One region of the Chryseobacterium sp. HR92 genome, then DNA from elsewhere that is predicted to be linked to it. Evidence: riboswitches for the same ligand, from Rfam matches in the RefSeq annotation. Region 1 holds a riboswitch; the other holds the start of a gene.
The links. Region 1 has a riboswitch for thiamine pyrophosphate ahead of pnuC (nicotinamide riboside transporter PnuC). Riboswitches for the same ligand answer to the same signal wherever they lie in the genome.

Region 1 (16,842 bases):
TTTCATTCTTAGCATCATTATAGATATTCTGGTTTGAAGGGAACAAAGCGTTGAATAATGGCTGTCTTGAAATAACCCCGGTATTGAAAAATACATTGTGGTGATCATCTATATTATAGTTGGCACCTCCTTTTACGATATATCCTGTTTTGTGATACCATTTTGTTTCCTGGTTTCCTGGTGTATACAACATATAATCCACTCTCTTGTAGTACTGCTCGGAAACGGATCCCTGAACAGAAGCACTTAGCTTTTCAGAGCTGTATTCAACCATTCCATAGATACCAGCCCATTTTACCAAACCTTCGTTGTGAATAGATACTTTCTGAGCATCTTTAAGTTTCGTAAGAGGTTCAGGTTTTACAGTCTGATTGATAAAATATCCTTTTGGTGCATTGGCAGTATTAGGAACATACAATGCATCTGATCCTAACATATCTGTTACAATGTCATACAAAGCTCCTTTGTATGTTTTAAGATCAATCCCTCCGTTGAAAGTCCAGTTATTTTTTTTGTAATTAAGGTCTGCAATTACTCCATACCAGTCATGAGCATTGATACTCTGTTTTCTTACGATTCCATTGGTTCCGTTCAGAGTCGCTACATATTGTCCGTTATAATCAGTAGGAGAGCCTGCAGGTGCAGTGAAGGTTGATTTCTGGAAGCTATTTCCATTATAATCTGTTACCATACCACCTCTGTTATAACGATAAATCATATCCCAGTTGATCGTACCATCTCCACCTGCTCCATAATTCATGAAATTCATGGTTTGTCCGGCTGCGTTTTTGATAGAACCGTTAAGTCCGGTACCTCCGCCGCCACGTCCCCATGAACCATAAAGAACTGTAGAGAGTTTCAGGTTGTCATTCATTGTCCAGTCCCAGTTCAGGGATGCAATTGGCTTATGATAGAAGTTAGGTGCTAAATTGAATTGAGAACCATTCAGCATTCCTGTTTGTGGATTGTATCTTCTTCCGTAAGTTTCAAATTGCTGCAGTGTTGCCACATTGGCTCCGGTTGCAGAAGATCTTCTTGTATCGTGTACCTGAGGAGCTCCGGTAGCGATTAAATTGAACGCATGCTTTTCATTAGGCTTAAATCCTGTTGAGAAAAACCATGAGTAACCTTCTCCTTTTGTTCCATTGATGTATCCGTCACCTTGCCAGCGGGAAAGCAATACGGTTGTTCCCCATTTGTTTTTTAATCCTGAAGAGTACATTGCTGATATTCTGGAGTAGTTATCATTTCCAACTTCTCCTTTAACCATTGCTTTCTGCTCAGAATCCGTAGCTTTGGTTACAATATTGATCGTTCCTCCTACAGATGGAACTACAAATTTAGAAGCTCCCAACCCTCTCTGGATCTGAATATTGCTGGCAATGTCAGCCAATCCAGTCCAGTTGGACCAGTAAACGGTACCTCCCTGCATGTCATTCACCGGCTGTCCGTTGATGATTACTGCAATGTTAGCCCCGTCGAAACCTCTCATGTTAATTCTGCTGTCTCCGAATCCTCCACCTACTTTGGTCACATAAACGGATGGAGTAGACTTCATAATTTCAGGGAATTCTCTGTTTCCCAGTTTCTCCTGAATCTCTGCTGCTTTAATGTTGGAAACCGCAACAGGTGTTTTTCTCTCTTTGGCTGTTTGGGAAAGGTTTCTACCTACCAACATAACCTCATCAATAGATTTAGATTTCTCTAAAGAATCCTTCGTACTTTGCCCATAATATATGGCAGCCGTAGGTAATACAAGCGCTATAATTAGTCGCTTTTTAAAAGTAATGCTCATGAAATAAACTAGCGTGTTTGATTTTAAGGCTGCAAAGATGGATAATTATTTTTGAATTAAGTATTAAATCTTGACGAAGTGACATTCTATTGTGTGCATATAATGCATTATTACTCGTTTTTTTGGATGTATTAATTATTTCAGATATTTAATTTACAATTTGTTATAAAAGTGAATTATGCAAAAGAGAGGATTGTTTTTAACGAATAAAAATAATGATCTACTTCATCTAAAAATCTAACAGGATGTAGTTTTTTCTAATGGTGTTTAGGATTTGATTTATTTTGTATCATTATTTATATATTTGCAGATATTATTTGTATCAATTTATTACTTCAATAGTATAAACTTTTCTCTTATTAAAAAATAAAAAAATGACCCAGCTCAGTTTGTTTGATTCAGAAGATTTGTACGAATTTCCAAAAGATCTTTTGGAATACAGAGAGCATTTCCTGAGCAAGGATGAAGCGGACTGCCTTAAAAATCACTTGTTTGAAACAGCTCCGTGGAAACAACGTACCCAGAAAATGTATGATAAAACGGTTCTGACCCCACGCTTAACCGCCTGGTATGGTGATCCGAAAACGGATTATCCATTAGGAAATGGTGAAGTGGAGAATAACCTCTGGACTCCCGAACTGCTTTCTTTAAAACAAAAAATAGAAGAAACATTTGGCTATCAGTTCAATTCTGTATTGCTTAATCTTTACCGGGATCATAATGACTCTGTTGCCTGGCATCGGGATAAAGAAAGCAGATACGGCAGCCGTCCGGTAATAGCATCTTTAAGCTTAGGACAGACAAGGAATTTTGATTTCCGGAAAAAGGATCATCACCAGAGTAAATACAGCCTGCCACTTCCTCATGGTTCATTGCTGATTATGAAAGGAGATTTGCAGGAACATTGGGAACATCGGATCGCTAAATCTGTGACTTCTATGAAGGAACGTATTAATCTTACGTTCCGTTTGGTTCGGGAAGTGTAGTAATGGATAATTTGAAATATTCTATTTCAAATTAAAAGCCTGAAGTCCTTTCTTTTTCCACAAAAAAGCTGCACCTTTGCCTCCAACAATGGGGTGCTACAGATAACAGTGGCTGAGATGATACCCAGGAATGTATTTCCACACCTGATCCGGATAATGCCGGCGTAGGGATTGCTTACTTATCATCTCATCATTTGATTTCTAAAATTAATATGATGCAGGACATTTTAAAACAAATTACCTTACCGGAATGGTTCGGAGTCTTATTTTCAGTGATTCAGGTCTTACTGGCCCGTAAAAACAATGTCAACAACTACCTTTTCGGAATTGCAGGTATTTTGCTTACGTTGTATGTGATGCTTATTTCCAGGCTTTATGCTGAATTTACCTTAAATCTTTATTATCTGATTATGAGCATCTACGGATGGCTGTACTGGAAATTCGGGAAACAGAAATCTGAAATGCAAATCTCTGTGACCTCTGTTTCTGAAAAGTGGATTACCGGAGGAATTGTTCTTGGAACCTTTAGTTTATTTTGGTTCTTTCTTACTCATTTTACAGATTCGGATGTTCCCGTTTGGGATTCCTTAGTAAGTGCTTTTGCCTGGGCAGGAATGTGGCTTATGGCGAGGCGGAAAATTGAAAACTGGGTGATACTTAACGTAAGTAATATTATTTCCATCCCTTTGATGATTCATAAAGAATTATATCTCTATGCTGTTTTAACGTCGTTTTTGTTTTTAGTGGCAATTTCAGGATATATAGAATGGCAAAAAATCATAAAATCCAAAGCTAATGCTGAGTACTAAAGACATCAGACAGGAACTTCATGGAGTTTCTGTAATTTCTGATAAAGTGTTGCAACATATTCATGAAGAAGGATTCCTTAAGATCTGGGTACCGAAAAAATATGGTGGCTTAGGCTATCGTTTTGAAGAAGGTCTTAAAGCATTATTTGACTGGGCTGAAACCGATGGAAGTTTTGGCTGGATGCTGACGCTTTGTGCCGGAGCTAATTATTTTTCCAGAAATATCAAACCTGAAGTTGCTCAATTACTGTTTACCCATTCTAAAACCTGCTTTGGCGGAAGCGGAATGGTTGGCGGTACGGCAGAAAAACAAGAAGAAAATACCTATCTGATTAATGGTTTATGGAATTTTGCAACAGGAGCACCTCATCTGACCCATCTTACATTGAATGCCAAGATGACGGAAAACGGAATACCCCTAACAGATAAAGACGGCAATGAGATCATTCACTCATTCATCGTTCCGAAAGAGCAGGCTGAAATGATCCCCAACTGGAAATCTATGGGAATGAAAGCCAGCGGTACCTATTCTTTTATCATTGAGAATGTTATCGTAAGCGAAGATTACAGTTTTGTGTATGATACTTTTTTCACGAATGATACTCTGGATAGCATTCCATTCCGGATTTTTGCGGATTTGACACTTTTGGTGAATTATCTGGGGATGGCTTCTCATTTTATAGAAGAAGCGGAATATATTCGTCCTGAGATCAATTTCAAAAGATTTGCAGAATCTGTTGAAAAGCATTTAGAAAAGGTATTAACCATTGGCAGAGATGTAGAAAATATCCTCGGTGCTCACAAAGAGATTTCTGAAGATCAGCAACATGAGATTCATCAATATGGAGTAGAGCTGGTTCAAAAATTATCCCATCAAATTCTTACTGTTTATACACAGCTGGGAATCCGGGCAACAGATGTTCATTCTGCAGTTCATCAGGTGTTCTGTGACTATTTTACAGCAGCAATGCATTTCAATTTCAGACCTTCTGCTGATGAGCTAAACTTTTCTTTCTGAACAGAAAATATTTCTGTGAAAATCCGAGGATGAGTTATTGTTAAGGATTTAAAATTAATATATATTTAATACGATTGCCATAGCTTTTAGATACTTTTGTACCACCAGTTTTGAGTTCAAAGACGTATTAAAGAATGGATCATTTTAAAGAAATATATTCCGGTTACAAGCACAGGGTGTATTTTTTTGTGGCCAAATACCTTTCGGAAGAAGAAGATATTGAAGAAATTGTTCAGGATATTTTTATGCACGTCTGGAAGTATTTATCAAAAGCTCATTCTCCGTCAGAAATTGAAGCACTTATCTTTAAATCTGCCAAACAGGAAATTTCCAATTTCTACCGTAAAAGGAAAATGATTTTCGTTCCTCTCGAAAATTCTCCGGAAAGACAGGATGAAGAAAATACAGACATCGAGAAACAGGTACAGCAGGAAGACCAGCTCAAAAAAATAGAAAGTCTCCTGGAACAGGTTCCCGAAAGAAGCCGTGAGTTTTTCATCAAAAATAAAATCCAGAATCTCAGTCTTTTTACCATTGCTCAGGAAAATGATATTTCTAAAACTGCCGTTGAAAAACACGTTAACAAGGTTCTGAAATTTCTAAGAGCAAATTTGAATTTTTTTGTTTGAATTTTTCATTAAGAAACTAAATATTCATATTTTTCTTGATTGTTTTTTATAAACATGAATTTAAGTATGGTAGATTTGGATTACTGCTATTCTCTAAAGTTCTTATTTTTATAATTTAAAGCATCAAGTGATGGTCGTTTATTTAAGTTTTCAGGGATATTTATCCGTATTCCATTAAAAATTGAATATTCACTTTCATTTAATAAACTACTAGTATGGCAAATATAATTTTCATCAATTTTGATTAATCCATTATCAAATAAACGATGTAAGTCAGCTCTTAATAAAATTCCATTCATAGGATGATTAGAATAAACATTTCGATACTCTTGAATATGTGCTACATCTAATAATTCAGGAATATTACAATTTGAAATACAACATTTATTTTTATATACTTTTAATATTGTTGATTTAAATTGTTCTTGTCCTTTTCTTCCATTTTTTGTTGATTGACTATTATTTTCTCTTTCATCATTTATTAGAATAAAGTTTTCTTTTTTAGTATTTTCAGATAAAATATTTAGATCATCGCAATCAAAATATTTTATCTTTACAACTTGGGAAGCAAATTTTATATCAGAATTATTCAAATCAATAAAATCTTCCTCATCCCAAAATTCACAATTTTTTAGAACAATGCAACCAATAATATGAGAACTTACATCTATTATGTTACCCCGAAATTCTCTTGAATTTTTGTCTAAATAATTTTGAATTGATAAAATGAATTTAGATTTACTATTTCTTCCATTCCTAAATCCAAATTCATTCCATGCTTTTTCTGCAGTAATATTTTTATACTCTACAAATTCCCCAAATCCACCTATCTTTCTTATAGGTGATTTAAGCATGAAATATAATTTATTTCCTTCCATTAATCTTGTGATATTCCAAGAGGTTGGTGTCCAAAAGTTCACAAATGAATTGAATTCATTATTTTTTAAAAAGTCAAACCAGTCTTTATCAGTTGGTGAAATTGCAAACATTTAAAAGTAAGTTTTATGGTAATTATCCAAAAATACAGTTTTAACTTAAATTTTAATAGGCAAAATATTTATTTTAACCCAATATGAACAAATCGTTAAATCAAAAAATATAGGTTGACGATTACATACTTCCTGCGTATTCTCTAATAAAGATCAAAAAGGAGCATATGGATTTCGAAAATCAATGGAAATCAGTTAAAGATGAAAATCAGAAAATAAAGGATTCTGCAGATCAGCGAATCTGGAACGGGCTTGAGAATAAAATCAGATTCAGAAAGAATACAAATTGGTTTTTATGGGCTGCAGCTGTTCTTTTGCCCTTATTTACACTGATTACTTTGTTTTCTACTGGAAATGACATGAAATCTTCGGATCACCGGCAATTGGTTTTCAGAGCAGAAAAGATTCAAAAAGAATTTATGTTATCTGACGGAAGTATCATTACGCTGGAACCTGAAAGTGAATTGAGACTGACTGATGATTTCGGAAAGAAAACCAGGGATGTTTCTTTTAAAGGAAAAGCGTTTTTTAGTGTTGCTAAAAATAAGGCGCTGCCCTTTATCATTGATGCCAATGGATTTAAAGTAAAAGTATTGGGAACAAAGTTCCTGCTTGACCAGAGATCTGTAGATAAAAAAGTCTATCTGAAAGAAGGAAAAGTGAAAATTGATTACAACGGTCATACAACCTACCTTTTACCTAAAGAGACATGGCTTGCAGACAAAGACGGAGCTGAGAAGCATTTCTATGATCAGGATGTTGTAAGAACATTTGATTTTAATGAAATGAAATTCGGGCAGGCGGTTTCCCAACTGGAGAAGACTTACAATATCTCGATAACCTATCCTCAGCAGTATAAAGAGAATGTGGTAGACGGAGATATCACCGGAGATTTGGATAAAGTAATTAAAACCATAGGATTTCCATTTAATCTTACTGCAGGAAAACAATCAGAAAATCATATCATTTTAGAAAAATAATGCACCAGTAATTGGGGTTACCGATGCATTGAAAATAAATCAGTCAAATAACAACTAATTTCAGCAAAGCTATGAAAAAAACAACAATTAGCATGATGTTGTTGGGTCTTTTGTGTGCGCCACATTTTACCTACGCAGAGGCTAACAAATGTTTTCAACAGTCCGTTATTCAGCGGAGAACGCCTTTGATTAAAATCTTTGAAAAACTTTCAAAAGAGCATGGCGTAAAATTCTTTTATTCGGTTTCAGACCTGAAAGATATCCAGGTGGATGAATCTCAGGTTAACTATCAGTCGTTATCAGCATCTTTAGATTATCTGAAGAAAAATGTCGGTCTGGATTTTAATGTAGATCAAAAAACGGTAACTGTTCGTCTCAATGCAAGAGTGATGGCAAAAATTCAGAGAACTAATGCTCAACAGTCTGCAGAATATTTAAATCCAATTAAGGACACTGTAAAATCCAGAGAAAAAAACATTGATGAGGTTGTTTTGGTGGGTTATGGGAAGCAGAGTAAGAAAAATAATTCGGGTTCTATTTCTTCTATTGACGAAAAACAGATGAAGGGAGTAGCTTCCAGTAATTTCGGAGATATTATTGCAGGAAAAGCAACCGGAGTTCAGATTACTCAGGCTAATGCAACGCCGGGAGGTTCACCTTCAATAAGAGTGAGAGGTATTGGTACGTTGACGGCAGGTTCCAATCCTCTGATTGTTGTAGACGGACTTCCTTTAACTGAAGGTTCCAATCTGAATGCTATTGATCCTAATTCCATTGCTAAAATTGATATCTTAAAGGATGCCGCTTCCGCAGCCATTTACGGTTCCAGAGGAGCAAACGGAGTAATTATCATAGAAACAAAGCAGGGAAAAAAGGGGAGAATGGCTGTTTCTTTCGATTCTTATTACGGAATGCAGATGAGAAGTGATAATGTGAAACTGGTCAATGCTTACGATATGGCCACTTTTCTGAAGGAAGCCAGAGATAACAATTATCTTTCTAAAGGAAGCAACAGAAGTATTTCTGATAATAATGCCACAAGAATAAGCAAAGGAGCTTCTTTAAGAGAATTAATTCCTGATTATTTGGCACCTTACCTCGCAAAGGAGCCGGGATTAACAGATACCGACTGGCTGAATACCGTTATGAAACCAGCACCCATAAGCCAGACTTCATTAAATATTACGGGAGGAAGCGATAAGAGCAAATATGCTTTTACCATGAGTTATTTTAAGCAGAAAGGACTGGTTATCGGGACAGATTACGAAAAATTTTCCACAAGTATCAACCTTTCGACAGAGCTTACAGATAGATGGAAAGTGGGCGTAACAATGACACCGTCATATGCTACGGGAACTATTAATGCAGCAGAAAATTCAAGAAGCTACAATCCTTTGCAGATGGCTACGGCAATGTATCCTTTCTTTAAACCTTACAATGATGACGGAAGTCTTGCTATTTCTCAGCAGATCTTAGGAAATACAGCAACCGACGGAGCTTTGGTAGAAAATCCTGTTGCCGTTCAGGAAATGACCAACAGAAAATATACTTTATTTAAAACATTCGGAAATATCTTCACTGAACTTGAATTGTTGAAAGGTCTGAAATACAGATTGTCTGTAGGTGGAGATTATTCAAATTACGAATACAATTTCTTCGATCCTTCTACGGTAGGAGCTTACAGAGCAGCAGCTCCGGATGTTACTTTTGCCAACAGAACAGAGTATATCCGCAAAAATTATTTAATTGAAAACTTACTTTCATTTGATCAGAAGTGGGGCTCTCATAGGGTGGATGCTATTGCAGGACAGTCTTTTCAGCAGGAAGACAATACACAGCTTTTAACCGAAGCTACAGCATTTCCTGATAACAGTATCCGAAATATTGCGGGCGGAACTTCATTTAAAAATACATTAACACAATACAAATGGAGGCTGCTCTCTTATTTTACCAGGGTTAATTATACATTTGACAATAAGTATAACCTGATGGCTTCTTATCGTAGAGACGGTTCTTCACGTTTCGGGAAAAATTCTAAATGGGGAAATTTCTACGCATTCTCTGCAGGCTGGACAATCAGTAATGAAAATTTCTTTCCTGAAAATACAATCGTGACTGATTTGAAGCTTAGATATAGTTTAGGAAGCAACGGAAATAATCAGATTCCTAATTTCGGGGCACTTTCATTGATGAATCCTGATAATTATAATTTTGGAGGAATTTTAGTGCCGGGATATACAACGGCAACAGCTCCCAACCCGAATATTTCCTGGGAAAAGTCCAGATCAAACAACTTCGGGATTGATTTTTCTTTGTTTAAAAATGTACTGAACATTTCTGCAGATTATTATATCCTCAACAGAGACGGTTTGTTATTGGATGTTCCCGTTCCGCAGCAATCCGGTTTCAGCACCTCACTTCAGAATATCGGTGAGATCAAAAATTCCGGTTTTGAATTACAGATTGCGTCAAAAACTTTTACCATCGCTAAAGACTTTACGTATTCCGGAAGCTTTAATTTTTCCACCAACAAAAATGAAGTATTAGCGCTGGCAAACGGCCAGAACCAGATTATCACGGGAGAAAATAACTTCTCTGTAACCAAAGTAGGTGGCTCAATTGGTGAAATGTACGGTTACAATATCCTTGGAATCTATAAAACTCAGGAACAGATCAACAATTCACCACACATTACCGGAACAATGGTCGGAGATTATATTATGGAAGATCTGAATGGCGATGGAAAAATTGATGTCAATGATAAAAGAAGCTTTGGAAGCGGGGTTCCGAAATACATTCTCGGTTTTAATAATAATTTCAGATATGGGCTTTTCGAGCTGAGTTTCTCATTATACAGCGAAATTGGTAAGAAAATCTACAATGCCGATGCCGTAACCACTTTAGAATCAGGGGAAGGCTTCGGAATGGCTTCACAGTATTATTTTGACAACCGTTATAACGCAGTAACTAATCCTGATGGATTTTTTGGGATGCCGAATATGAATTTCTCCAACAACAGAAAAGAGGCCAGAACTTCAAATTTATACTTTAAAAATGCAGATTATGTAAGACTGAGATCGCTTCGTCTGGCTTTTAATTTCCCCAAATCTATGCTTGAAAATATGGGGATAGAAAACGCTCAGATTTATCTGGTAGGAAATAATCTTTTCACCTTGTCAAAATATAAAGGAATGAACATCGATGCTACTTCAGATAATGTTCTTACGCAGGGCTTTGATCAGGCTTATTATCCGGTAGCTAAAATTTATTCTATGGGCTTTAACCTTAAATTTTAAAATCATGAAAAAAATATTCATTACAATATTCAGTCTTTCGGTGATGTGCTCATGCTCGTCTGATCTTTTGAACGTTAACCCTGAGGCACAGAAAGTTTCATCACAATTTTATACTAATTCCTCTGAAATTGAGCAGGGTATCATTTCAGTGTATGGAGCGCTTCAGTATACCGGACAGTATCAGCTGGCTATGCCGGCTTTGGGAGAATTAGCTTCAGATAATACTTATGATGAGGTTCCTGCCAATGATGCCTTTACGTATGGTGAACTTGATTTTTTCACGATTCAGCCTAATAACAGCCTTATTGCAAGCGCGTGGAAGGACCATTATATCGGCATTCAGCAGGCAAACATTATTCTGGCGAGGATTGGAAAAATTTCTGATATGACGGATGCCCTGAAGAATACTAGGATTGGCGAAATGAAATTTCTGCGTGCGTTGATGTATTTTAATCTGGTGCGCATTTATGGTGATGTTCCGTTGGTTTTAAAGGAAACAACGAATGTTAACGACTATTTCGGGCAGCCAAGAACTCCTGTTGCAGAGGTGTATTCCGCCATAGAAAAGGATTTGAAAGAAGCTATTGACCTTTTACCGGTAACAACCACGCAAAAGGGAAGAGTGACTAAAGGAGCTGCGTTGGGAATTATGGGTAAAGTGCTTCTGACACAGAAGAAATTTGCTGAATCATTGACTTATTTGAATCAGATTGAATCTTTAGGCTACCAGCTTTTACCAGATGTCAATAAAATTTTTGATGTCACTAATAAAAATAATGCTGAAATTATTTTTGACGTACAGTTTACTTCCGGATTGAACGGAAATTCGGAGGGAAGCGCGGCATTTCAGATGTTCAGTCCTTCAGGATCGGTTTCAGGAGCCAAAGGACACAATCTTCCGACCAAGGAAGTTTACAACCTTTATTCAGCAGGAGATACCAGACGTTCTGCATATATTGGGCTTACTTCAAACGGAATTCCTTTCAGTAAAAAATTGGTAAAAACATCGAATACCATTGCTGATGGAGGAAGCAATTTTGTGGTGCTGAGATTAGCAGATGTTTTCCTAATGATGGCAGAATGTTTTGCCGAACAGAATGACTTTACCAACGCCAATGTATATCTAAATAAAATTAAAGCCAGAGCAGGAATTGCTGCTGTAAACCTTTCAACAAAAGATGCTTTGCTTAGTGAAATTGACCGTGAAAGAAGGCTGGAATTTGTAGGAGAGGGGCATCGTTGGTTTGACCTGGTGAGAACCGGAAAGGCTATTTCTGTTATGATGGCTCACTTTACTAATAATGCGGGTTACAGTACCGCACAGATCAAACCCCATCATCTTCTGATGCCGGTTCCGCAGGGACAGATCAATACAGACCCCGCTATCAAACAAAATCCCGGATATTAATTAAACATTTGAAATTATGCTAAACAATAAATTATTACAAGTATTTCTTCTTATTTTTTCTTCACTGTTCATTGCACAGCAAAAGAAAATTTCACTTTCTGATTTTCCTGATAACAGAGTAATGGTGGTAGCTCACCGTGGCGATTGGAGAGAGGCTCCGGAAAATTCGGTGTGGGCCGTGAAAAAAGCCATTGAAAAAGGAGTGGATATGGCTGAAATAGATCTTGCCATGACCAAAGACAGTATCCTGATCCTCATGCATGATCATACCATCAATAGGACGACAACAGGAAAAGGAAAACCGTCTGATTTTACACTGGAAGAAATCAAAAAACTGCATCTGAGAGACGGGCTGGGAGTGGAAACCCAAATGAAAGTTCCCACATTACAGGAAATCCTGGAAATCTCAGACGGTAAAATTCTTCTGAACCTGGATAAAGGTTTTGATTACATCAAACAGGTTTATCCCTTGGTGAAAAAACGAAATATGCTTGATCAGATTTTGTTTAAAGGCCACGAGTCTTACATGGAATTTAATCAGAAGTACGGAGATATTAAAAATGATATTCATTATATGCCTATTATCCAGTTAGATAAAAATGAAGATCTTAAAAAAATATCAGATTACATTCAAAACTATAAAATCTACGGCTTTGAATTTACAGTAGGAACAACAGAAAAAAATCTGATTGATTTTAAATCTTTAAGAGAAAAAAAGGTCAAAATCTGGGTCAATTCATTGTGGCCACACCATAATGCAGGAAATAATGATGATCAGGCCTTGGATAATCCTGATATGTATGATTGGTATATTAATAAAGGAGTCAACATTATTCAGACCGACCGTCCGAAAGAGCTTATCAATTATCTGAAACGTAAAAAGCTTTATTATTGAGCAATTTAATTTTTATAATATGACCAAAAATAGAAAGGTGGACTGCAATAGTCCACCTTTCTTTATATATACATATGTTCTGTTAAGACTGGATAAATTCCAAAAGATCTTTATTTATAGTTTCATGTTCTGTAGTTGGCATTCCGTGTGGAAAACCTGGATAGGTAATCAGTTTACCATTCTTTAATAATTTCGCTGATTTTATGGCAGAATTTTCGATAGGAACAATCTGGTCATCTTCTCCGTGTAAAACCAAAACCGGAATATCAACGGCTTTCAAATCTTCTGTGAAATCAGTCTCAGAAAATGCTTTGATTCCGTCGTAGTGAGCAACAATTCCACCCATCATTCCCTGTCTCCACCAGTTTCTCTGGATTCCATCTTTGATATTGGCACCTTCTCTGTTGTACCCATAGAAAGGAAATGTAAGATCAAAATAAAACTGGTTTCTGTTGTTCAGAGTTTGCTCTCTGATTCCATCAAAAACTTCCATTGGAACACCGTCAGGATTGTTCTCACTTTTTACCATAACCGGAGGAACAGCGCTGATTAATACAGCTTTTTTTGCTCTGCCATTGGCATATTTATGTACATAGCGGATTACTTCACCACCACCTGTAGAGTGTCCTATATGAACAACATCTTTCAAATCAAGAAATTCTACAAGTTCCGCAGCATCAGATGCATATTGTTCAATAGTGTGGTTGTAGATATTCTGGCTTGAACGGCCGTGACCTCTTCTGTCATGGGAAATTACTCTGTAACCTCTCTGTAAGAAAAAGATAACCTGTGCATCCCAATCGTCAGATGATAATGGCCATCCGTGGTGAAACATTAATACTGGTCCTTGTCCTTGGTCTTTGTAAAAAATCTCAGTTCCGTCTTTTAATGTAAATGTGCTCATAGTTTTAAATTTTTAATGTTAATTGTTGATTTATGTGATAATTTTTTGTTGTCTTATTTCTTTAGCAAATGTAGGACAGTTTGAGTTCACTGAAATTAATCTAGTTTAATTTCGTTCATATTTAATAAAAAATTTTTATTGGGATTTTTGCCTGCATTCTTTTGGAGAACCAAATTTTTACAGAAAAGGCACTAACCAAAGATAGTTAATGCCTTTTTTTGCTGTCATTCCAATATATATCCTTCTCCAGAACGAACTACTTGACTATTCAGTTTGATTGGGATTATATTATTCTATCCACAGATGTCCCATAGAATACGTTTTGGCTTTACCCGCCACAATCACTCTTTCTTTTTTGTTTTCACAATAGAGCTGTCCGCTTCTTTCAGACAGCTGACGGGCAAAAAGCATATCTTTTCCTAATCTTGAAGACCAGAAGGGAATGAGTGAGCAATGTGCAGAGCCGGTTACAGGATCTTCGAGAATAGATGACTGTGGCGTAAAGTATCTTGAAACAAAATCACTGTCTGTACCGGCAGCAGTCACCACAAGACCTCCAGGATCCAGATTGATAAGGTCAAAAACAGATCTTTCAATCCTGATGTTTTTGATGTCATCCTCAGAATCATATAACAAAATATAGTCTCTTGATTTGAAAACTTCTTTGGGCTGTATATTGAGCGATCTGGATATGCTGTCTGGAAGAGCCGCTGCTTCAGGCATTCTTGAAGGAAAATCCATATAATAAACGTTATCTTTAACATCAACCGTTAATTCACCACTTTTAGTTTCAAAAACAATTCTTTTGCTCTGATGGTTTAAAATTGAGACCAGGCAATGTGCTGTAGCGAGAGTGGCGTGTCCGCATAAGTCCATTTCTATTTCAGGCGTAAACCATCTCAGATGAATTGTACTGCCATTATCGATAAAGAAAGCTGTTTCGGCAACGGCATTTTCGCGGGCTATTTTTAAAAGCACCTCATCAGGTAACCAGTTTTTTAAAGGAACGACACATGCAGGGTTTCCATGGAAAATTTTTTCAGTAAATGCATCTATTTGATATAATTCTAACTTCATGATGATAAAAATTTCTGTCTCTAACGAAGATACTCTATTTTTTATACAACTGTTGATAGCGTTATCATCCTGCTGCTTTTTTTTAATTTGGTTTATAAGAGGTTAAGATTGGCTATTAATAAACTTTATCTATTATTATATCTTTAATTTTTATGAGCTAATAATGAATTTTTGTTAAAAAAACAATAAAACATGCAACAAAAAAAAACACTTTTTTTACTTGATTTTTTGAATCACTTCACTGCTATATACAATTAAAAATTCTCCTAGCAGAAAGGATTTGGTAAATTTTAATATAATATTATGATCTTGATCATAATATTATTGCTAGTATTTCACTATGTTTGGAATAATGAAACTAATACATGAAATAAGGATAACATAAAAACTTGTTAAACTAAAAAATTAATAAAGATTATCAAAGATTATGAAAAACTTATTTTCATTAAAAGGAAAGAGGAAGGAGCATATTATAAGGTACTTTAAAAAAAAAATGTACCAATTGATCGAAAAGGATGACTGGATCACTTTTACAATAAGAAATTGTTACAAGACAATGACTATCTCCTGTTTGATATGCAATGATTTGGTTACTTTAATTATCGTAAGGATAAAAGTGACTCCATTTTATGAAAAATATACAGTATTGTAGTATTGTCTCTGAACCTTCATAAGAATTATTATAACCATTAATAGTCATCATTACATTTATATTGATGACAGAATTTAATCTGCAATGTCTCCGATTTTTAATTCCATAATTTAAAGAAAATTTCCAAGGAGAGAAATGTATTGTACGGGATCAGATAATCCCCGGTGCTATTGGAATGAGAATACAATGGAATATCTAGATTCTTAGAATTCAATCCCTCATCAAGAGGGATTTTTTATTGTGGGTGTTCGTAATTTTTGGGTATTTGATTACACTTATTGTCTATTCAGCCACACTTATTAATTACATCTTGCCTTATTTCTCATACAATTATAATTTCACATCAGAATCAAAAAAAATAGTATGAAAAAATTATCAAGAAACGCGTTAAAATCTATTAGTGGCGGGTTCTCATGTACTTGTGGAACAAGATATATTGGAGAGTTTACTTCTGCCGAGCTTTGTATTTTCACCTGTAGTGTTATAATTAAAGCGCCAACAGACCCAGAAGTACATTAATTAATAAAGACCGTTTATTCGGTCTTTTTTTGTCCTATAGTATGATCATGAGGAATTATAACAGGGTTTCAAATTTTTATGAAATAAAAACCACAAAATAGTTGCATATTTTATTTAAATACTTACTTTTGTACCCGCTTCGCAATAAATGAAGACATGGGGGATTGGCGCAGTTGGCTAGCGCGTTTGACTGGCAGTCAAAAGGTCACGGGTTCGAATCCCGTATTCTCCACCTGGTGTAATTGATAAAATCTTCAAAATGCACAAAAGATTGATAAATCCTGCAAAAATTAAAAGTTTGCAGGATTTTTTTTCTCTCAATTAGCAACATTTTCAAATTAACTTATAACGTTTGTTGCAAAATCGTGGCAATTTTATTTCTACTGAATTGTTTGCAGTATTTTGATGACTAGCAAGTAAAAGATAGTAACGACTTGTTTTCAAAGACTTTTAGTTCAACTTTTTATAAACCTTTATACATAGAATTATGTTAGATAAAGTAAGCTATTTTTTGAATCTACATTTGTGGATATTTTTCCACACGCTGATAAATGTATTTCCACAGCATTCAAAGATTCCTGCATAGATATTAGAATATCTTTACCTCCGTAATAACAATATCAATTAAGATATATAAAACGATAACGAATGGTTAAGATTTATACAAAATTATTTTTTGCAGTGTTAGCTTTAAGCCCTGCTGTTGTTTTTGCCCAGGCAGGAAATGTTGGTATTAATACTGCGAATCCAGGTTCTACTATGGATATCTCCGGATCATTAGCGGCAAATTATAATGCTGTCAATACAAACTCTTATAATTTGACCTCATCAGACTTCCATGTCTCTTATAATGGGAGTTCCAATGCTATTTTTAATCTTCCTTCT
Region 2 (16,842 bases), 2.4 Mb from region 1:
TAGGTAATTACCCCAACTTTTACATCATCTTTATTCGGAAGTCCTAAGTGTTCCTTTGGTGTTACATAGCAAAGCATTGCACAACCAAACCATCCGATCATTGCTGCACCGATTCCGGAAGTAATATGATCATAACCTGGAGCGATATCCGTTGTTAAAGGACCTAAGGTATAAAACGGAGCTTCATGACATTCTTCCAGCTGCTTTTCCATATTTTCTTTGATCATATGCATCGGAACGTGCCCGGGGCCTTCAATCATAACCTGTACATTGTGTTTCCATGCAATTTTCGTCAGTTCACCTAAAGTTTCAAGTTCTGCAAACTGAGCGGCATCATTGGCATCTGCAATAGATCCCGGACGAAGACCGTCTCCCAGAGAGAAAGCAACATCGTATTTCTTCATGATTTCACAAATGTCCTCAAAATGGGTATACAGGAAGCTTTCTTTATGATGAAATAAGCACCATTTTGCCATGATAGATCCACCTCTGGAAACAATTCCGGTGACTCTTTTTGCTGTTAAATGAATGTATCTCAACAAAACTCCGGCGTGAATAGTGAAATAGGAAACTCCCTGTTCTGCCTGTTCAATTAAGGTATCTCTGAAAATTTCCCATGTCAGATCTTCCGGAACTCCTTTTACTTTTTCCAATGCCTGATAGATGGGAACAGTACCAATAGGAACCGGACTGTTTCTGATGATCCATTCTCTTGTTTCGTGAATATTCTTCCCGGTGGAAAGATCCATAATGGTATCAGCTCCCCATCGGCAGGCCCATACTGCTTTTTCTACTTCCTCTTCAATACTGGATGAAACGGCACTGTTTCCGATATTGGCATTGATTTTCACCAGGAAATTTCTTCCAATGATCATCGGCTCACTTTCCGGGTGGTTGATGTTATTGGGAATAATAGCTCTTCCGGCAGCAATTTCGTCTCTTACAAATTCCGGTGTGATCTTACTTTTCGGAGTATTGGCTCCAAAACTATGTCCGGGATGTTGAAAAGCCATTTCTTTGGATACAGAGTCAAGCTGTTCTATTCTTTGATTTTCTCTGATCGCCACATATTCCATTTCCGGAGTGATGATTCCCTGTTTTGCATAGTAAAGCTGAGTAAGCTCTTTTCCTTCCTGTGCTACTTTAGGTTTATGATCATAGGAGAATCTCAGTTCATCAAGACGCTGATCTGCTAAACGGGCTTTTCCGTATTCAGATGTTATTCCGTCCAGAATATTCACATCATTTCTGTCCAGAATCCATTGTTCTCTGATTCTTGGAAGTCCTTTCTGAATATCAATGACTGCATTTTCATCGGTATAAGGACCTGAAGTGTCATAAATGGTAACCGGGGCATTATGTTCAAAGCCGCCATTGGTCAATTTGGTCGGGCTAAGCTGTATTTCACGCATTGCTACATTGATAGGGTGTAATGTTCCTTCAATATAGATTTTCTTTGAGTTCGGAAATGGCGAACATGTAATGGAGTGAGCCATAAGTATTGGTATTAAATATGAGAATTAACCGCCTTGAGTGGCAGTAATGATTAAAACTGAATCGTTATTGTTAAGGATGGTTTCCGCCCAGACTGACAGGGGAATAATGCGATTGTTGAGGGCTACAGCAATACCTTTCTTCTTTCCGGGTAGCTCAATAGCCAATAATGCTTCCAGGTTGGCAGGAAGTACATCAAATGTTTTTCGGGTGTGGTTGATAATAAGTTCCATTCCTAATAATTTAAATATACTTTAGGAATGGCTATTATTGTACAATAGAATGTACAGCAAAAGTCATCTACTTTTCCCTACGCTGGTATGATCCAGATCAGGTTCAAAGGGTAAAGTCTCAGTCTGTTGGTAACAGACACCCCTAAAGTTTGGGACGAAGTTAGACATTTTTTTAGAATAGGCAAAAATTTTTTGAAAGACAGAGCAAAAAGCTAAGTAATGTGAACAGGAAATTATTTAATCAAAAAAAATAGGCTGAAAGTGTAACACTCCCAGCCTATTTATTATTTTTCTCTTATTATTCTTCACAAGCCCTCCAGATTGCATCATTCTGCGGAACAGGAGCTATAATTTCAATTTCTTCTTTGGTTACCGGATGAATAAACTCCAGTTTTCTTGCATGAAGATTGATTCCTCCATCAGGATTGGAACGCGGTGCTCCATATTTCAGATCTCCTTTGATTGGAATTCCTGTTTTGGACAATTGTGCTCTGATCTGGTGATGTCTACCGGTTTCAAGATCAATTTCAAGAAGTAGGTAATTATCCAGAGTCTTAATAACATTATAAGTCAAAATCGCTTCTTTTGCTCCTTCCGTAGCTTTTGGAAAAACAATAGCTTTATTATTCTTCTCGTTTTTCTTTAGGTAATGAACCAGCTTTTGACTTTGCGGGATCATTTCTTTTCCTACAACAGCCCAATACGTTTTTTTCACTTCACGGTTTTTTACCATCTGTGTAAGACGGGAAAGTGCTTTGGAAGTTTTTGCATAGATTACCAGTCCGGATGTAGGACGATCTATACGATGAACCAAGCCAAGAAAAACATTTCCCGGCTTAGTATCTCTTATTTTTATAAAGTTCTTGATGGATTCTAGTAGTGATTCATCTCCGGTTTTATCACCCTGTACAAGCTGGCCAACCTTTTTATTAATCACCAGAAGATGGTTGTCTTCATATATAATCTGCTCCTTCATATTTCTTTCATCTATCTTCTTCTATTGGATAAAGACAGGATAATTCCTGCCAGAAGACCTACCGTTTTAACAGCTGAAAGCTTTGAACCTTCTGGAATGAATGCTCCGAATACACAAATTGCAGCTGCAGCATACATTGCATACACGAAGTTTTTATTGGTAAGCAGCGGTGCCTGAATAAAGAAGCTTGCTCCTATCAGCACATAAAAAACTTTTCTTGAAAGTAAATGATTGATTTCCGGAGAAAATAGATTAAACCATCCTACAGCAAGACAAATCAAAGCTGCGATAGATAATATTCCCTGGATTGATTGTTGATTCTGCATGAATTAATAGCTTTCGTTTTCATTTGGGAACTCAACACTTTTTACGTCTTTTACATATTGAGCGACAGCTCCTGTAATTTCTGTATAAAGGTCAAGATATCTTCTTAAGAATTTCGGACTGAAACCTTTGTTCATTCCTACCATATCGTGATAAACTAAAACCTGTCCATCACAATCTGCTCCGGCACCAATTCCGATAGTAGGGATAGAAATACTTTCAGTTACTTTTTTGGCTAATTCTGCCGGAATTTTTTCCAATACAATTGAAAAACATCCTAATTCTTCCAAAAGCTGTGCATCAGCGATCAGTTTTTCGGCTTCTGCCTCTTCTTTAGCTCTTACTTTATAAGTTCCGAATTTATAGATGGATTGCGGTGTTAATCCCAAATGCCCCATTACCGGAATTCCGGCATTGATGATCTTTTTGATAGACTTGGAGATTTCTTTTCCGCCTTCAATTTTCACAGCATGCGCTCCACCTTCCTTCATCATTCTTACCGCAGACTCCAGTGCTTTTTCAGGGTTACTCTGATAAGTTCCGAAAGGTAAATCTGCTACCACCAAAGCTCTGTCGGTTCCTCTTACCACACTTTGAGCATGATAAATCATTTGATCCAGCGTAATAGGCAATGTAGTTTCAAAACCAGCCATTACATTCGCTGCAGAGTCTCCAATTAAAATAGCATCTACTCCACCTGCATCTACCATCTTTGCAGTGGTAAAATCATAGGCTGTAAGCATTGTTATTTTTTCCTTGTCGAATTTCATTTTACGCAAGGTTTCAGTTGTAACTTTTTTAATTTCAGAGTGAACAGACATAATTTATCTATTTTTAAAAGTTAAAAAGTCGGCCTTGGGCCGACTTAAGTTTTTGTATGATTTATAAAACTACGTGACCGAGTTTCATGAGTTTGTCGTGATTTAAGATCTTGATATTTCTTCCGTCTACTTCAATGAGACTATCCTGTTTGAATTCTGATATCAGACGGATGGCACTTTCTGTAGCGGTACCGATAATATTGGCAATTTCTTCTCTCGTTAATGAGATCTTGATAAAACCTTCAGGATCTACTCCCAGTTTCTGTTCCAGAAGCAACAGAATTTCTGCAAGCCTTTCTCTTACCGTTTTCTGAGCAAGGAAAGTGATGGTATTGGAAGATTCTCCTAATTCGTATGAGATTTTCTGAAGCATTACGAAAGACAGCTGTGGATCTACCTCCAGAAGATACATAAAGATATCTGCGGGTAAGAAAACACATTCAATATCTGTCATTGCTTCTGCTTTGGCCTGGAAATTTTCCCCGCAAAGCAAAGAACGATAGCCGATGATATCCCCTTCTTTGATAAATCTTAAAATTTGATCTTTCCCGAACGCTCCTGATTTTGAAAGTTTGGCAGCCCCTTTTTCCAGAACAAACACTCCTTTCGGAGTTTCGCCATCCTCGAAAATGGTATCGTGTTTCTGAAAACTCAGTTTCTTTTTGCCATTAATGTATTTCTCAAAATCTGCGCTAGAAAGTCTTTCTTTAAATGATTTATCATTAAAAACTCTGGCGAACCTCTCTTCAATTGCTATCTGTTGTTCCTGCGGCATTTTATATGATATTTATCACAAAAATAGAACTTTTTAACGCGATAAACAAAAAAATTTGTTATAATTTTGTAGTTCAATATTTTATGGGGTGAGCGAGAACTGTTTTCATTGTGGTCAAGGGATAGAAAAAGAGAGAATTTTATTTGATGAAAAGACTTTCTGTTGTAATGGATGTAAGTCTGTTTACGAAATTCTAAATTTAAATAATTTAAGCAATTTCTATGAGCTTAATAAAGGAGCGGGAATTCGTCCGAATGATGAAAATTCTTCTCAATTTGACTACTTGGACACACCGGAAATTTTTGAAAAAGTGACTGATTTTTCTGAAGGAAACACCAGTCTCGTTACATTCAAAATCCCTGTTATTCACTGTTCTTCTTGTATCTGGCTATTAGAAAGCCTTCACACGTTAAATAAGCATATTAAATATTCGCAGGTTAATTTCACAAGAAAGACCTTACAGATTTCATTCAATCATAATGATATGAAATTAAGCGAACTAGCTAAATTTTTAACCAATCTAGGATACAAACCGGTTATCAGCCTTGAAACCGCTGATAAAAATGAAGATCATCTTGACAAATCTTTATTAGTAAAATTTGCCATTGCTGCCTTTGCTTTTGGTAATGGAATGTTCCTTGCCTTTCCTGAATATATCGGAGGGGAAGATTATTGGATGGAACATTACAGAGGCTTATTCAGAACCCTGATATTCCTTTTGGCAACACCTGTCGTATTTTACTCCGCTTCAGATTATTATAAATCTGCATGGTACGGTTTAAAAAATAAGATTGTTAACATTGATGTTCCGATTGTCTTAGGAATTTTTGTTCTATACGGAAGAAGCATCTACGAAGTGCTAACAGATTATGGTCCAGGATATTTCGATACTCTTTGTGGACTTTTATTCTTCATGCTTCTCGGAAAAATTTTCCAAAAAAGAACATACAGTGCTCTTTCTTATGACAGAGATTACAAATCTTTCTATCCGATTGCCGTAACGAAAGTTGATTTTGAAGGAAAACAGGATAATATTTTACTATCTGAAATAAAAGTAGGTGATAGAATTCTGGTTAGAAATCAGGAAATCATCCCGGTAGATGCTATTCTGATCAACGGAGAAGGAAATATTGACAACAGTTTTATTACCGGAGAAAGCGAAAGTATCAGCAAACAGCCAGGTGATAAGATTTTTGCCGGAGGTAAGCAGATAGGCTCATCCCTGGAACTGGAAGTGATTAAAAACGTAGATCAAAGTTATCTTACCCAGTTGTGGAACAAGGAGGCCTTTAAGAAACACGAGACCGGACTTGACACGCTGACAAACAACATCAGTAAATACTTCACATTCATAATTTTAGGCATTGCTCTCGTTGCGGGAACCTATTGGGCATTTATTGATCTGGAGAAGATGTTCCAGGTTATTTCTGCCATTCTGATTATTGCATGTCCTTGTGCGCTTGCGTTGTCTGCACCGTTCACTTTTGGACACATTATGAGGATTTTAGGTCGAAATAAGTTCTATGTAAAAGATACTTTAACGATTGAAAAAATCGCGAAGCTTGATACCATTGTTTTTGATAAAACCGGAACGATTACCCACAGAAAAAAATCAAATATCAAATACGAAGGGCCCGAAATCAGCGAATTTGACTCCCTGAATATTAAAACATTATTAAAGAATTCCAACCATCCGCTTTCAAAATCTTTGTATGAATTCATCGAAGTAAATGATGAATATTTCCCGGTAGAGAAATTTGTTGAAATCTCAGGAAAAGGATATGAAGCCAGCATAAGAGGAAATCTTTATAAAATCGGCTCGGCACGCTATAACAACCAGGAACCCAAAAACCTTGAAACAGCAGTTTACATCAGTAAAAATGATGAATACTTAGGGAAATTTATCTTTAAGAATGAATACCGCCCGAAACTGAGAGAACTTTTCACAAAACTTACCAACTACAAAATATTTATCCTGAGTGGAGATAATTCCTCAGAAGAAAGCCAGCTTAAAGAGCTTATTCCAAATTATAAAGGAATGGCCTTTAATCAGAATCCGGAAGATAAACTGAATTATATTAAAGCCCTTCAGGATCAGCACATGAAAGTAGCAATGCTTGGAGATGGCCTTAATGATGCGGGAGCTTTAAAACAAAGTAATGTAGGGATTGCAATTGCTGATGACACCAACAGTTTTACACCATCTTCTGATGTAATTATGAACGGTGATAAAGTGGTTACATTAGACAATTACCTGAACGTTTGTAAGGGCTCTATCACCATTGTGAAAATGACATTTATAATCAGTTTTCTATACAATATCGTTGGTTTAAGTTACGCTGTTACAGGACATATGCATCCGCTCTTCGCAGCAATCATCATGCCAATCAGTTCCATCACGGTGGTTACCTTTACTACACTTTCAACCTGGATATTAGGACGTAAACATTTCAAAAAACAGGCGTAGAAGCCCTTATTTAGACTGATTTTAAATTAGCTGAAATCGGCATTTCGTGATGAATGTCATTATTTTTCACTAAATTTGAACCCCGAAAATAGGTTAATTTTGTTGTCCAATGGATATTCTATATTTAATGATCCTCTGCAGTGTTTCTTTAGCTGCGATTTTCTTGGTCGTATTTATAGTGTATGCCCGAAAAGGACAGTTTGAAGATGATGAATCTCCGGCTGTCAGAATCCTTTTTGATGATGAAAAAATCAAAGAAAATGATGAAGCAGGCAACAAAGATAAAGACGAGAAAGAAATAGGAGAAAATAATAAAAATTGAGAAAAATAGTGAATAGTTGATATGGAAACACAGAAGTTTAGTTATGACAATAGTATTGTCCGTGCGTTCCTTTATGCGACCTTAGTTTTCGGTCTTATAGGGTTTACGTTCGGGCTTACGGCGGCATTAATGCTTTTCTACCCTGAATTACCTGAATTCTTTTTCGGGACAGATGACACAACCATCAAAAGTTTGGCATCGGGAAATATTCAAGGTTTAATAAACACTCATGGTGCATTTGGTTTTGGTAGAATCAGAATGCTGCACACCAACACCGTAATCTTTGCATTCGTTTGTAACATTGTTTACACGGGTATTTATTACTCATTACAGAGATTATTAAAAACAAGAATGTACAGTGACACATTGTCTTGGTTACATTTCTGGACTTGGCAGTTTATGATCGTTGCTACGTTCGTTACGTTCTTTATGGGAATCAATACCTCTAAGGAATATGCTGAACACGAGTGGCCGATCGACATATTGATCGCATTCTCATGGATCATTTTCGGTATCAATATGTTCCTGACTATTTCAAAGAGAAGAGTGAGACACCTTTATGTAGCGATCTGGTTCTACATTGGTACATGGATTGCGGTAGCAATGCTTCACATCTTCAATAACCTTGAAGTACCTTTATCTTTCACAGGCTGGAAATCTTATTCAGCATATGCAGGGGTAAAAGATGCTATTGTACAGTGGTGGTATGGACACAATGCGGTTGCATTCGTATTGACGACTCCGGTTCTAGGTTTAATGTATTACTTCCTTCCGAAGGCTGCAGACAGACCGGTATTCTCTTATAAACTGTCTATTATTCACTTCTGGTCATTAATTTTCGTATATATCTGGGCTGGTCCTCACCACCTTCAGTATACAGCTCTTCCGGCTTGGGCTCAGGCGGTAGGAACAGGGTTCTCTATCATGCTTATTGCACCATCTTGGGGAGGAATGTTAAATGGTCTTCTTACGCTAAGAGGAGCTTGGGATAAAGTAAGAGAAAATCCTATCCTTAAGTTCTTTGTAGTAGCTGTTACTTGTTATGGTATGGCAACGTTTGAAGGACCGCTTTTGGCAACTAAAAACATCAACAAAATTGGTCACTTTACAGACTGGGTTATCGGTCACGTACACTTAGGAGCTCTTGGATGGAATGGTTTCATGGCATTCGGAGTTATCTATTATTTGGTACCAATTATGTGGAGAACAAAACTTTGGTCTGTAAAATTAGCTAACTGGCATTTCTGGTTAGGTACTTTAGGAATCATTTTCTATGCAGTTCCAATGTATATTTCAGGATTTACACAAGGATTAATGTGGAAGCAATTCAACCCGGACGGAACATTATTATGGAAAAACTGGTTGGATACAGTAACTGCTATTATCCCTTACTTTAAAATGAGATTTGTAGGAGGTTTATTCTATATCTCAGGATCTATCTTAATGATCGTAAACGTAATTGCTACGGTAAGAAAAGGATCATTCCAGAAAGAGGTTCCTGCTGAAGCGCCTGCATTGGCAAACATCAGTAAGAACAGAAAAGAAGGAGAAGGTACTCACCTTTGGTTGGAAAGAACTCCGGTATTATTAGGTATTTTATCTTTCATCACAATATCTATTGGTAGTTCAATTGAAATCATTCCTACGCTATCTCTTAAGAAAAGTGTACCTACGATTTCTGCAGTGAAGCCTTATTCACCACTAGAACTTGAAGGTAGAGATATCTATATCCGTGAAGGATGTAACGCTTGTCACTCTCAGATGATCAGACCGTTCAGAGATGAGATTACAAGATTCAACGGTAAAAACGGACAATACTCCAAAGCTGGAGAATTCGTATACGACAGACCATTCCTATGGGGTTCTAAGAGAACAGGACCGGATTTACATAGAGAAGGTGGTAAAAACCCAAGTTCTTGGCACTACAAGCACATGTATAACCCAAGATCAACTTCTGCAGGTTCCATCATGCCTCGTTACCCTTGGTTAATTGCTACTGACTTAGACAGAACTAAGATGGTAGACAAAATGAAGCTGATGAAGAATGTATTCGATGTTCCTTATTCTAAGGCTGAAATCGATTCTGCAGACAAATGGGCTAACAACCAATCAGCAAAAATTGTAAAAGATATCTTCTCTGAAGCAAATGACCTTAAGCAGGCTTATGCTAAGAGACCTCAGGGAGAACTAGAGAAAAAAGAAATTGTAGCTCTTATTTCTTATCTTCAGAGATTAGGTACAGATATCAAAACAACTGAAATCAAAACAGCAAGTAATAACTAAACATTAAAAGGTTCATATGATTCCTCAGAACTTTAAAGATATATTATCCAATACAGAAAACGCTGGTTTCTACCAGACGCTGGCTCTGATTTTCTTTATGCTGTTCTTCATAGCTTTAGTAATCTATGTTTTTAGCAGACCTAAGAAATATTACAAAGAAGAAGAAGAAGCACCACTTGGGGATGATGAGGATGACGATTTTAATTTAAAAAATTAAACTATTTTTTATGAAACAAAGAACACCTGTTGTCGTAAACATCTTAATAATAATCGGGCTTTTAATAGTTTTTTATTATTTATTTGTACAGAGCTACGCGTTCCTAGCTTCGCCTTACTTCTGGGGAACTGTTGTGATCGCTGGTATCCTTGCCTATATCCATGGTGCAATTGGAGATCTGATTGAAAACAACAAATTCAAAAAATTATCTCCGGAGGAAAAAGCAGCTTATTTAGCTGAAAAGAAAGTTCCTTTCTTAAAAAGAATGTATTTGGCTGCATTCAAAAAGCAATCTGAAACTGAAGAAAAAGATATCCTTATCGACCATGGTTTCGATGGAATTATGGAGTTGGATAACCAGTTACCAAAATGGTGGGTAGGTTTATTCTATTTTGGGACCGCATTTTGTATTGTATATATTGCTGCATACTCTTTCACAGACTTCGCTCACCCATTAAGCGAATATGAAAAAGAATATAAAGAACAGTTGGCAAGTATTGAAGAATACCAAAAAACTCAACCTCCTGTAACGATAGAAACAGCAAAATACTCTGCTGATAATATTGCAGAAGGTAAAGAATTATTTAAAACAAACTGTGCATCTTGTCACAAAGAAGACGGTAGTGGTGGTATCGGACCAAACCTTACTGATAACTACTGGATCAACCAGCCTGAGAAAACGTTATTCAAAAATGTATTCCATATGGACTGGAATGGTTCTCCTACTAACCCTGCGATGAGAGCTTTCGGTAAAAACGGAGAAGTTTCAGGTGCAGAGATTGAAAAGATTGCAGCGTATGTATATCACATCAATCAGGAACAACCACCAGTGACTCAGGCTCAAGGAGGAGCAGCTCCTCAAGGAACTGAAGCACATTGGGAAAAAGAATAATTTAAAAAATTAGAAACATATGAAAAAAACATAATTTGTTATTAGATAAAAATAGTAACGAATTATGTTTTTTCTTTTTTAAAACCTATTACATATGTCAGACATAGAAGAAATAGAAGTACGCGGCGGACAGGGACAGGTTCTGGACCCTGAGACTTACAGAGATTCTATAGGGACAATGGAGCAATCCGGAAAAAGAAGATGGGTATTTCCTAGAAAACCTAAAGGGAAATATACCAACTATAGAAACATTGTAAGCTATTTATTATTAATTATTTATTTTACATTACCGTTTATCAAAATCAATGGTAATCCATTATTGTTGTTCAATGTTATAGACAGAGAGTTTTTCATCTTTGGACAGCCTTTCTACCCACAGGACTTTTTTATCCTCACTTTAGGTGCTATTGCATCTTTAATCTTCATTATTGTTTTTACGATTGCGTTCGGAAGAATTTTCTGCGGGTGGATTTGCCCTCAGACAATTTTTATGGAATCGATCTTCCGTAAAATAGAATATCTGATTGAAGGTGACCGAAATAAGCAGATGAAGCTGGACAGACAGGAGTGGAACAGTGAAAAGATCTGGAAAAGAAGTTTAAAATGGTCTGTTTATATCATTATTTCATTAATCATCACCCACTTTATGTTCATGTACATTGTAGGATATGAAGAGGTATTTAAGATCATTGGTGAAGGACCATTTGCACATCCTACCAATTTTATTGTAATGATTCTTCTTACCGCTGCATTTTATTTTGTATTTGCATGGTTCCGAGAGCAGGTTTGTACATTGGTATGCCCATACGGAAGACTTCAGGGGGTATTGATTGATAAAGACACCATCAATGTTTTCTATGATTTCAAAAGAGGGGAAAACAGATCAAAATGGAGAAAAGGTGAAGACCGTCAGGCTGCCGGCAAAGGAGATTGTATAGACTGTCACCAGTGTGTAGTAGTGTGTCCTACCGGAATTGACATCAGAGACGGACAACAGCTGGAATGTATAAACTGTACAGCCTGTATTGACGCCTGTGATGAAGTGATGGAAAAAGTAGGGCTTCCAAAAGGACTGATCCGGTATGCTTCTGAAAACGAAATTGAAAAACAAACTCAATTTAAGTTTACAGGCAGAATGAAAGGATTTACAGTATTCTTATTCCTTTTGGTAGGATTCTTGGGATATCTTCTATACAGCCGTGGTGAGATGGAAGCTAAATTCATCAAGCCGGCAGGGAGTACATTCTTTGTAAGAGATGGTAAAATTACCAATACCTATAATTATACTTTCCTTAATAAAACGAACGACAAAAAAATCGTTACCATCAAAGTAATTGATCCGGCACATGGTGAAATTACTTATAGTGCATCAAGCAAAATTCAGGTAGACAGAGATAAAATTTCGAAAGGAACGATTAATATCAGCTTCCCGGAAGATGAAATGAAACTCTCTAAACAGAATATCACAATTGGTGTTTATGATATGAAAGGAAAACTGATTGATTCATATCAGACATATTTTGAAGGACCATTTAAACTGCAATTTTAATTAGAAAAAAATGAAGAACTTTAGTTGGGGACACGGTGTTGTAATTGCATTACTTGCATTCATAGTTTTTATATTATCCATGATGTTTCTTTTCCCAAATGGGCAGAAAAACTCTGAAATGGTAACAGATAATTATTACGAAGAGGAGTTGAAGTACCAGGATGTGATTGATGCGAAGAAAAAAGCAGATGAATTACAGGAAAAACCTGTATACAGTCAGGATGCCAAAGGAATTAAAATTACTTTTCCAAAAGAATATAACAACTCAAATACTACGGTAAAATTTGTTTTAAACAGAACCGACGACCAGAATTTAGATATCAAAAAATCTGTACAGCTTGATGCCAGCCAGTCTTTCACAATACCAGCACAGGTATTGAAAGTAGGAAACTACACATTAAGATTAAGTTGGACAAAAGATAAAGCAGACTACCGAATGGATTATGATGTGATATGGAAATAGGACTTATTGTATCGGCTATTGCTTTAGGCTTTGCTTCCGGTTTTCACTGTATCGGAATGTGCGGTCCTATTGCCCTGTCGATGGGATTAACCAAAAAGCAGGCAGCTAACTTCTATCTTCAGAACCTTACCTATCAATTCGGGAGAATATTCACTTATTCATTATTAGGTGCGCTTCTTGGAATTATCGGACAAGGATTTGAAATGGCAGGATTCCAAAAATATTTGACTATTACGGCAGGAGTTCTTCTGATTATCATGGCTGTATTTTCATTTGGCGGAAAAGATTTTGCTTCGAAAATACCCTTTCTTTCCAAATTTTTATACTCTGTCAAATTAAACTTAGGAAAACTTCTTCAGAAGGCAGATTACCGTTCAAGATTCTCTACAGGAGTTTTGAATGGCTTTTTACCGTGTGGAATGGTTTACATGGCACTTACTGCCAGCCTTGCAGGAGGAGGAATATGGCAGGGAGCTTTATATATGGCTTTATTTGGTCTTGGAACCCTTCCATTCATGTTTGCAGTTGTTTTAGCCGGAAACCTGATGAATCAGGCCTTCAGGGTAAAAGTTTTGAAAGCAGTTCCGGTCATCATGATCATTTTGGGAGGATTATTCATTCTAAGAGGTCTTGAGCTGGGAATTCCCTATGTTTCTCCGAAAGCTGAATCTATGACCATCATTAAAGATCCAAACGGGGCTGTTAACTGCCATTAATTTGTATTTAAATCTACCATGAAGAAAACCATTGTCTTATTTCTTATAAGCCTTTTTATACTGCAATCCTGCAGTGTGAATTCTGAAATTGTCTATCACAAGGATGCCGCCTCTACTTCCGTAATGGATATTGATACAAGAGAGTTTATGGCAGAGATGATGGCTATGACACCAGATTCATTAAAGCAAAAGGAATTTGGAGAAATGGACAGACTTCCAACTACCTGGACAAGTATGTATGATGTTGCCAGAAAAGAAGGAAAATTAAAAACAGAAAATCCCGATTCCATCAAAATCATGAAAAAAATCTTCATGAAGTCTACGAAAGAAAACAACACACTTGCAGGGTTTTCTTTTAAGATGGATCATTTTTCACCGGAAGATTATCTGATTCTGAAAAGTTTTACAAAAACTGAAAAAATTCCGCTGGATCAGAATATTTATAATAATTGGGACGGAAAAACCTTGACGATTGATACCGAAAACTTTAATCTTAAAAGTATTGAAGAGGCTATTCGCTCCAAAAGCTCAAAGGAAGAAGCTGAGAAAATGGCCGGAATGATGATTATGTTTTTCAAAAAGATCGGCACTACTTTAAAGTTTGAGAGTCCCATAAAATCAATTACAGGCAAACATGACTGGGTAAAGCAGATTGATGATCATTCCATAAGAATAGAATATGATCTGAAAACCATTTATGATAAAGATTCAAAATTCAAAAAAGAAGATAAAAAGATTATCATTGTTACAGAATAAAACAAAACCCACCGGAATCCGGTGGGTTTTTATTTGTATGCTAAACGAACTGATCGCTGTTTAGTTAATTACATCAAATCTAGCATATTCTGCAATCTTCTTAGGCAGCTTGATACCTTCCGCTGTCTGGTTGTTTTCAAGCAATGCAGCCATAATTCTTGGTAACGCCATTGCTGACCCGTTTAAGGTGTGAACCAGCTGAGATTTACCATCTCCTTTGTAACGGCATTTCAATCTGTTTGCCTGGAATGTTTCAAAGTTAGAAACAGAACTTACTTCCAGCCACATTTCCTGAGCAGCACTCCATACTTCAAAATCGTATGTCATCGCAGAAGCAAAACCAGTATCACCACCACAAAGTCTTAGTACTCTGAATGGAAGCTCAAGATCTGTAAGAATTTCTTTGATGTGCTCTACCATCTCTTCCAAAACAGCATAAGAGTTTTCAGGCTTTTCAATTCTTACGATTTCAACTTTTTCAAACTGATGAAGACGGTTTAACCCTCTTACGTGAGCTCCATAGCTTCCTGCTTCTCTTCTGTAACACTGAGAGAATGCTGTATTTTTAATCGGAAGATCTTTTTCATCCAGCAATACATCACGGTAAAGATTCGTTACGGGAACTTCAGCCGTAGGAATGAGATATAATTTATCTTCGTTGATATAATACATCTGTCCTTCTTTATCCGGCAGCTGTCCGGTTCCAAAACCTGACGCTTCATTTACAACGTGAGGAGGATTCACTTCTGTATATCCTTTCTCTACATTTTTATCTAAGAAATACTGAACCAAAGCTCTTTGCAATCTTGCTCCTTTCCCTAAATAAACAGGAAAACCTGCTCCTGCAATTTTCACCCCTAATTCAAAATCAATAAGATTATATTTTTTGGCCAGTTCCCAGTGAGGAATAGCGCCTTCACCAAGACCTTCTACCGGATGAGACTGGAAAATCATTTCATTATCATCAGCAGAAGCTCCGCTTTTTACCAATTCGTTTGGAATGTTCGGAAGCTGGTACAGAATATTCAGTAAGTCGTTTTCTTTAACTTCTAACTGGGATTTCAATTCTGAGCTCGACTCTTTGTATTGTGCTGTTTTAGATTTTGCTGATTCCGCTTCTTCTTTTTTCCCTTCTTTCATCAAAAGCCCAATTTCTTTCGAAATTTTGTTGATTTCGGAAAGCTGGGAATCTAGTTCAAACTGGATTCTTTTTCTTTCGTCGTCGGCAGCGATAGCCTCGTCTACCAACTCAAGATTTTTGAATTGTCTTTTCTTAAGACCTTCTAAAACGCGTTCTTTATTGTCGCGCAAAAAATTGACTTGTAACATTTTATTTAGATGTTAAATATTAGATGTTTAGCTTATAATAAGCTAACAATTGTACAAATTTAAAAATTATTTTGTGATCGTAACTGTATTTATCGAAGTTGGTGCATCAGCATCTTTTGAAAATACCGGAACCCTGTTATACAAAACTTTTGAAACTTGGAATACAGTTGGTGTATTACGATACTGAATTTCCAAAGTATCAATCACATTATCAGCCACATTAGTACTTTTTGTATAGGTAATCTGCATTTTGGAAAAGTAAGAATTTCCTGTCCCCGGATTATCAGGACTGATAGAATCCAGCCTTCTTCTTTTTGCTCCTGCCAGATACTCCATATAAAATAATGAATCCGTTGTCATTCTTAATGAAACACTTACCGGAGCAATATCCTTAGTTCCAAAAATATCATTTACCGAAAATCCTGTATAAGACCCGGCTTTTTTACTGTTCAGAAGATCCTGTCCAGCGCTGTTTTTCACATAGATATTCATTAACTGATCTATTCTCTGCAAAGAATCATCATCACTTTTACAACTTACCAATGCAAAAACCGCAACAAGTATGCCCCAAAAATATTTCATCATAAATACAAAGGTAAAATATTAATCTTTAGACTGCTTCTTTATTTTTCAAAATATTTCTGATACCACAGTTCAAAAGTAACCAGCTGCCATATTTTCACCCAGTCGTATTCATTTTCCCGATGATTCCACCACTCGTCAATCACTACACTATTGAAGAAGTTTCTCTTTTTTAAACTTTCAAGGTTTTCAACAATAAAATCCCTTACTCGCTTTTCATTTTTAATGAAATAATGAACCGGAAAAGAAAACCCTTTTTTAGGCATATTCAAAACAGATTCAGGGAGATATTTTTCAGCTGTTTTACGAAGTAATGGTTTATTCTGAGTTCCACTAAATCTAATCTTTTCAGGTAATGAAGCCACATAATTAATCAGGCTGTTGCTCAGGTAAGGATAACGAAATTCCACACTGTATTTCATTGCACTCAGATCATCCCGGAATACATGATGGGAAGACAGCGAATATTTCATATCATATTCAAAATACCCGGAATAGTTTTTTGATTCCGAAATATGGTACTTTGAAAAATTTGAATCAATCTTACTGTAAATATCTGACGCTATAAGACTTTTAGCTTCCAAAGGTCTCATACTGATCTGGCTCTGTCTGAAAAAATCAAACATATCATCCTGAGAGAAAT

Region 2: linked by a shared signal. The riboswitch ahead of thiS (sulfur carrier protein ThiS) and the one ahead of pnuC (nicotinamide riboside transporter PnuC) in region 1 are both predicted to bind thiamine pyrophosphate.

What each region holds. Positions count from the first base shown of each region.
Region 1 covers NZ_CP139139.1:2,637,426-2,654,267, reverse strand. Annotated here, with positions in the region: gene SFA27_RS12025 (TonB-dependent receptor) at 1-1,795, opposite strand, end outside; gene SFA27_RS12020 (alpha-ketoglutarate-dependent dioxygenase AlkB) at 2,170-2,781, shown strand; TPP riboswitch at 2,861-2,969, shown strand; gene pnuC (nicotinamide riboside transporter PnuC) at 2,994-3,590, shown strand; gene SFA27_RS12010 (hypothetical protein) at 3,577-4,608, shown strand; gene SFA27_RS12005 (RNA polymerase sigma factor) at 4,743-5,237, shown strand; gene SFA27_RS12000 (HNH endonuclease) at 5,324-6,226, opposite strand; gene SFA27_RS11995 (FecR family protein) at 6,394-7,206, shown strand; gene SFA27_RS11990 (SusC/RagA family TonB-linked outer membrane protein) at 7,278-10,502, shown strand; gene SFA27_RS11985 (RagB/SusD family nutrient uptake outer membrane protein) at 10,507-11,910, shown strand; gene SFA27_RS11980 (glycerophosphodiester phosphodiesterase family protein) at 11,927-12,805, shown strand; gene SFA27_RS11975 (alpha/beta fold hydrolase) at 12,888-13,709, opposite strand; gene SFA27_RS11970 (PhzF family phenazine biosynthesis protein) at 13,998-14,786, opposite strand; tRNA gene SFA27_RS11965 (tRNA-Ala) at 16,116-16,189, shown strand; gene SFA27_RS11960 (hypothetical protein) at 16,606-16,842, shown strand, end outside.
Region 2 covers NZ_CP139139.1:274,349-291,190, reverse strand. Annotated here, with positions in the region: gene thiC (phosphomethylpyrimidine synthase ThiC) at 1-1,496, opposite strand, end outside; gene thiS (sulfur carrier protein ThiS) at 1,521-1,727, opposite strand; TPP riboswitch at 1,785-1,881, opposite strand; gene SFA27_RS01330 (RluA family pseudouridine synthase) at 2,026-2,703, opposite strand; gene SFA27_RS01325 (hypothetical protein) at 2,715-3,029, opposite strand; gene panB (3-methyl-2-oxobutanoate hydroxymethyltransferase) at 3,033-3,848, opposite strand; gene SFA27_RS01315 (Crp/Fnr family transcriptional regulator) at 3,910-4,623, opposite strand; gene SFA27_RS01310 (heavy metal translocating P-type ATPase) at 4,712-7,090, shown strand; gene ccoS (cbb3-type cytochrome oxidase assembly protein CcoS) at 7,200-7,412, shown strand; gene ccoN (cytochrome-c oxidase, cbb3-type subunit I) at 7,434-9,695, shown strand; gene SFA27_RS01295 (cbb3-type cytochrome c oxidase subunit 3) at 9,712-9,912, shown strand; gene SFA27_RS01290 (cbb3-type cytochrome c oxidase N-terminal domain-containing protein) at 9,923-10,804, shown strand; gene ccoG (cytochrome c oxidase accessory protein CcoG) at 10,899-12,353, shown strand; gene SFA27_RS01280 (FixH family protein) at 12,364-12,816, shown strand; gene SFA27_RS01275 (sulfite exporter TauE/SafE family protein) at 12,807-13,532, shown strand; gene SFA27_RS01270 (hypothetical protein) at 13,551-14,288, shown strand; gene serS (serine--tRNA ligase) at 14,349-15,617, opposite strand; gene SFA27_RS01260 (hypothetical protein) at 15,684-16,202, opposite strand; gene asnB (asparagine synthase (glutamine-hydrolyzing)) at 16,241-16,842, opposite strand, start outside.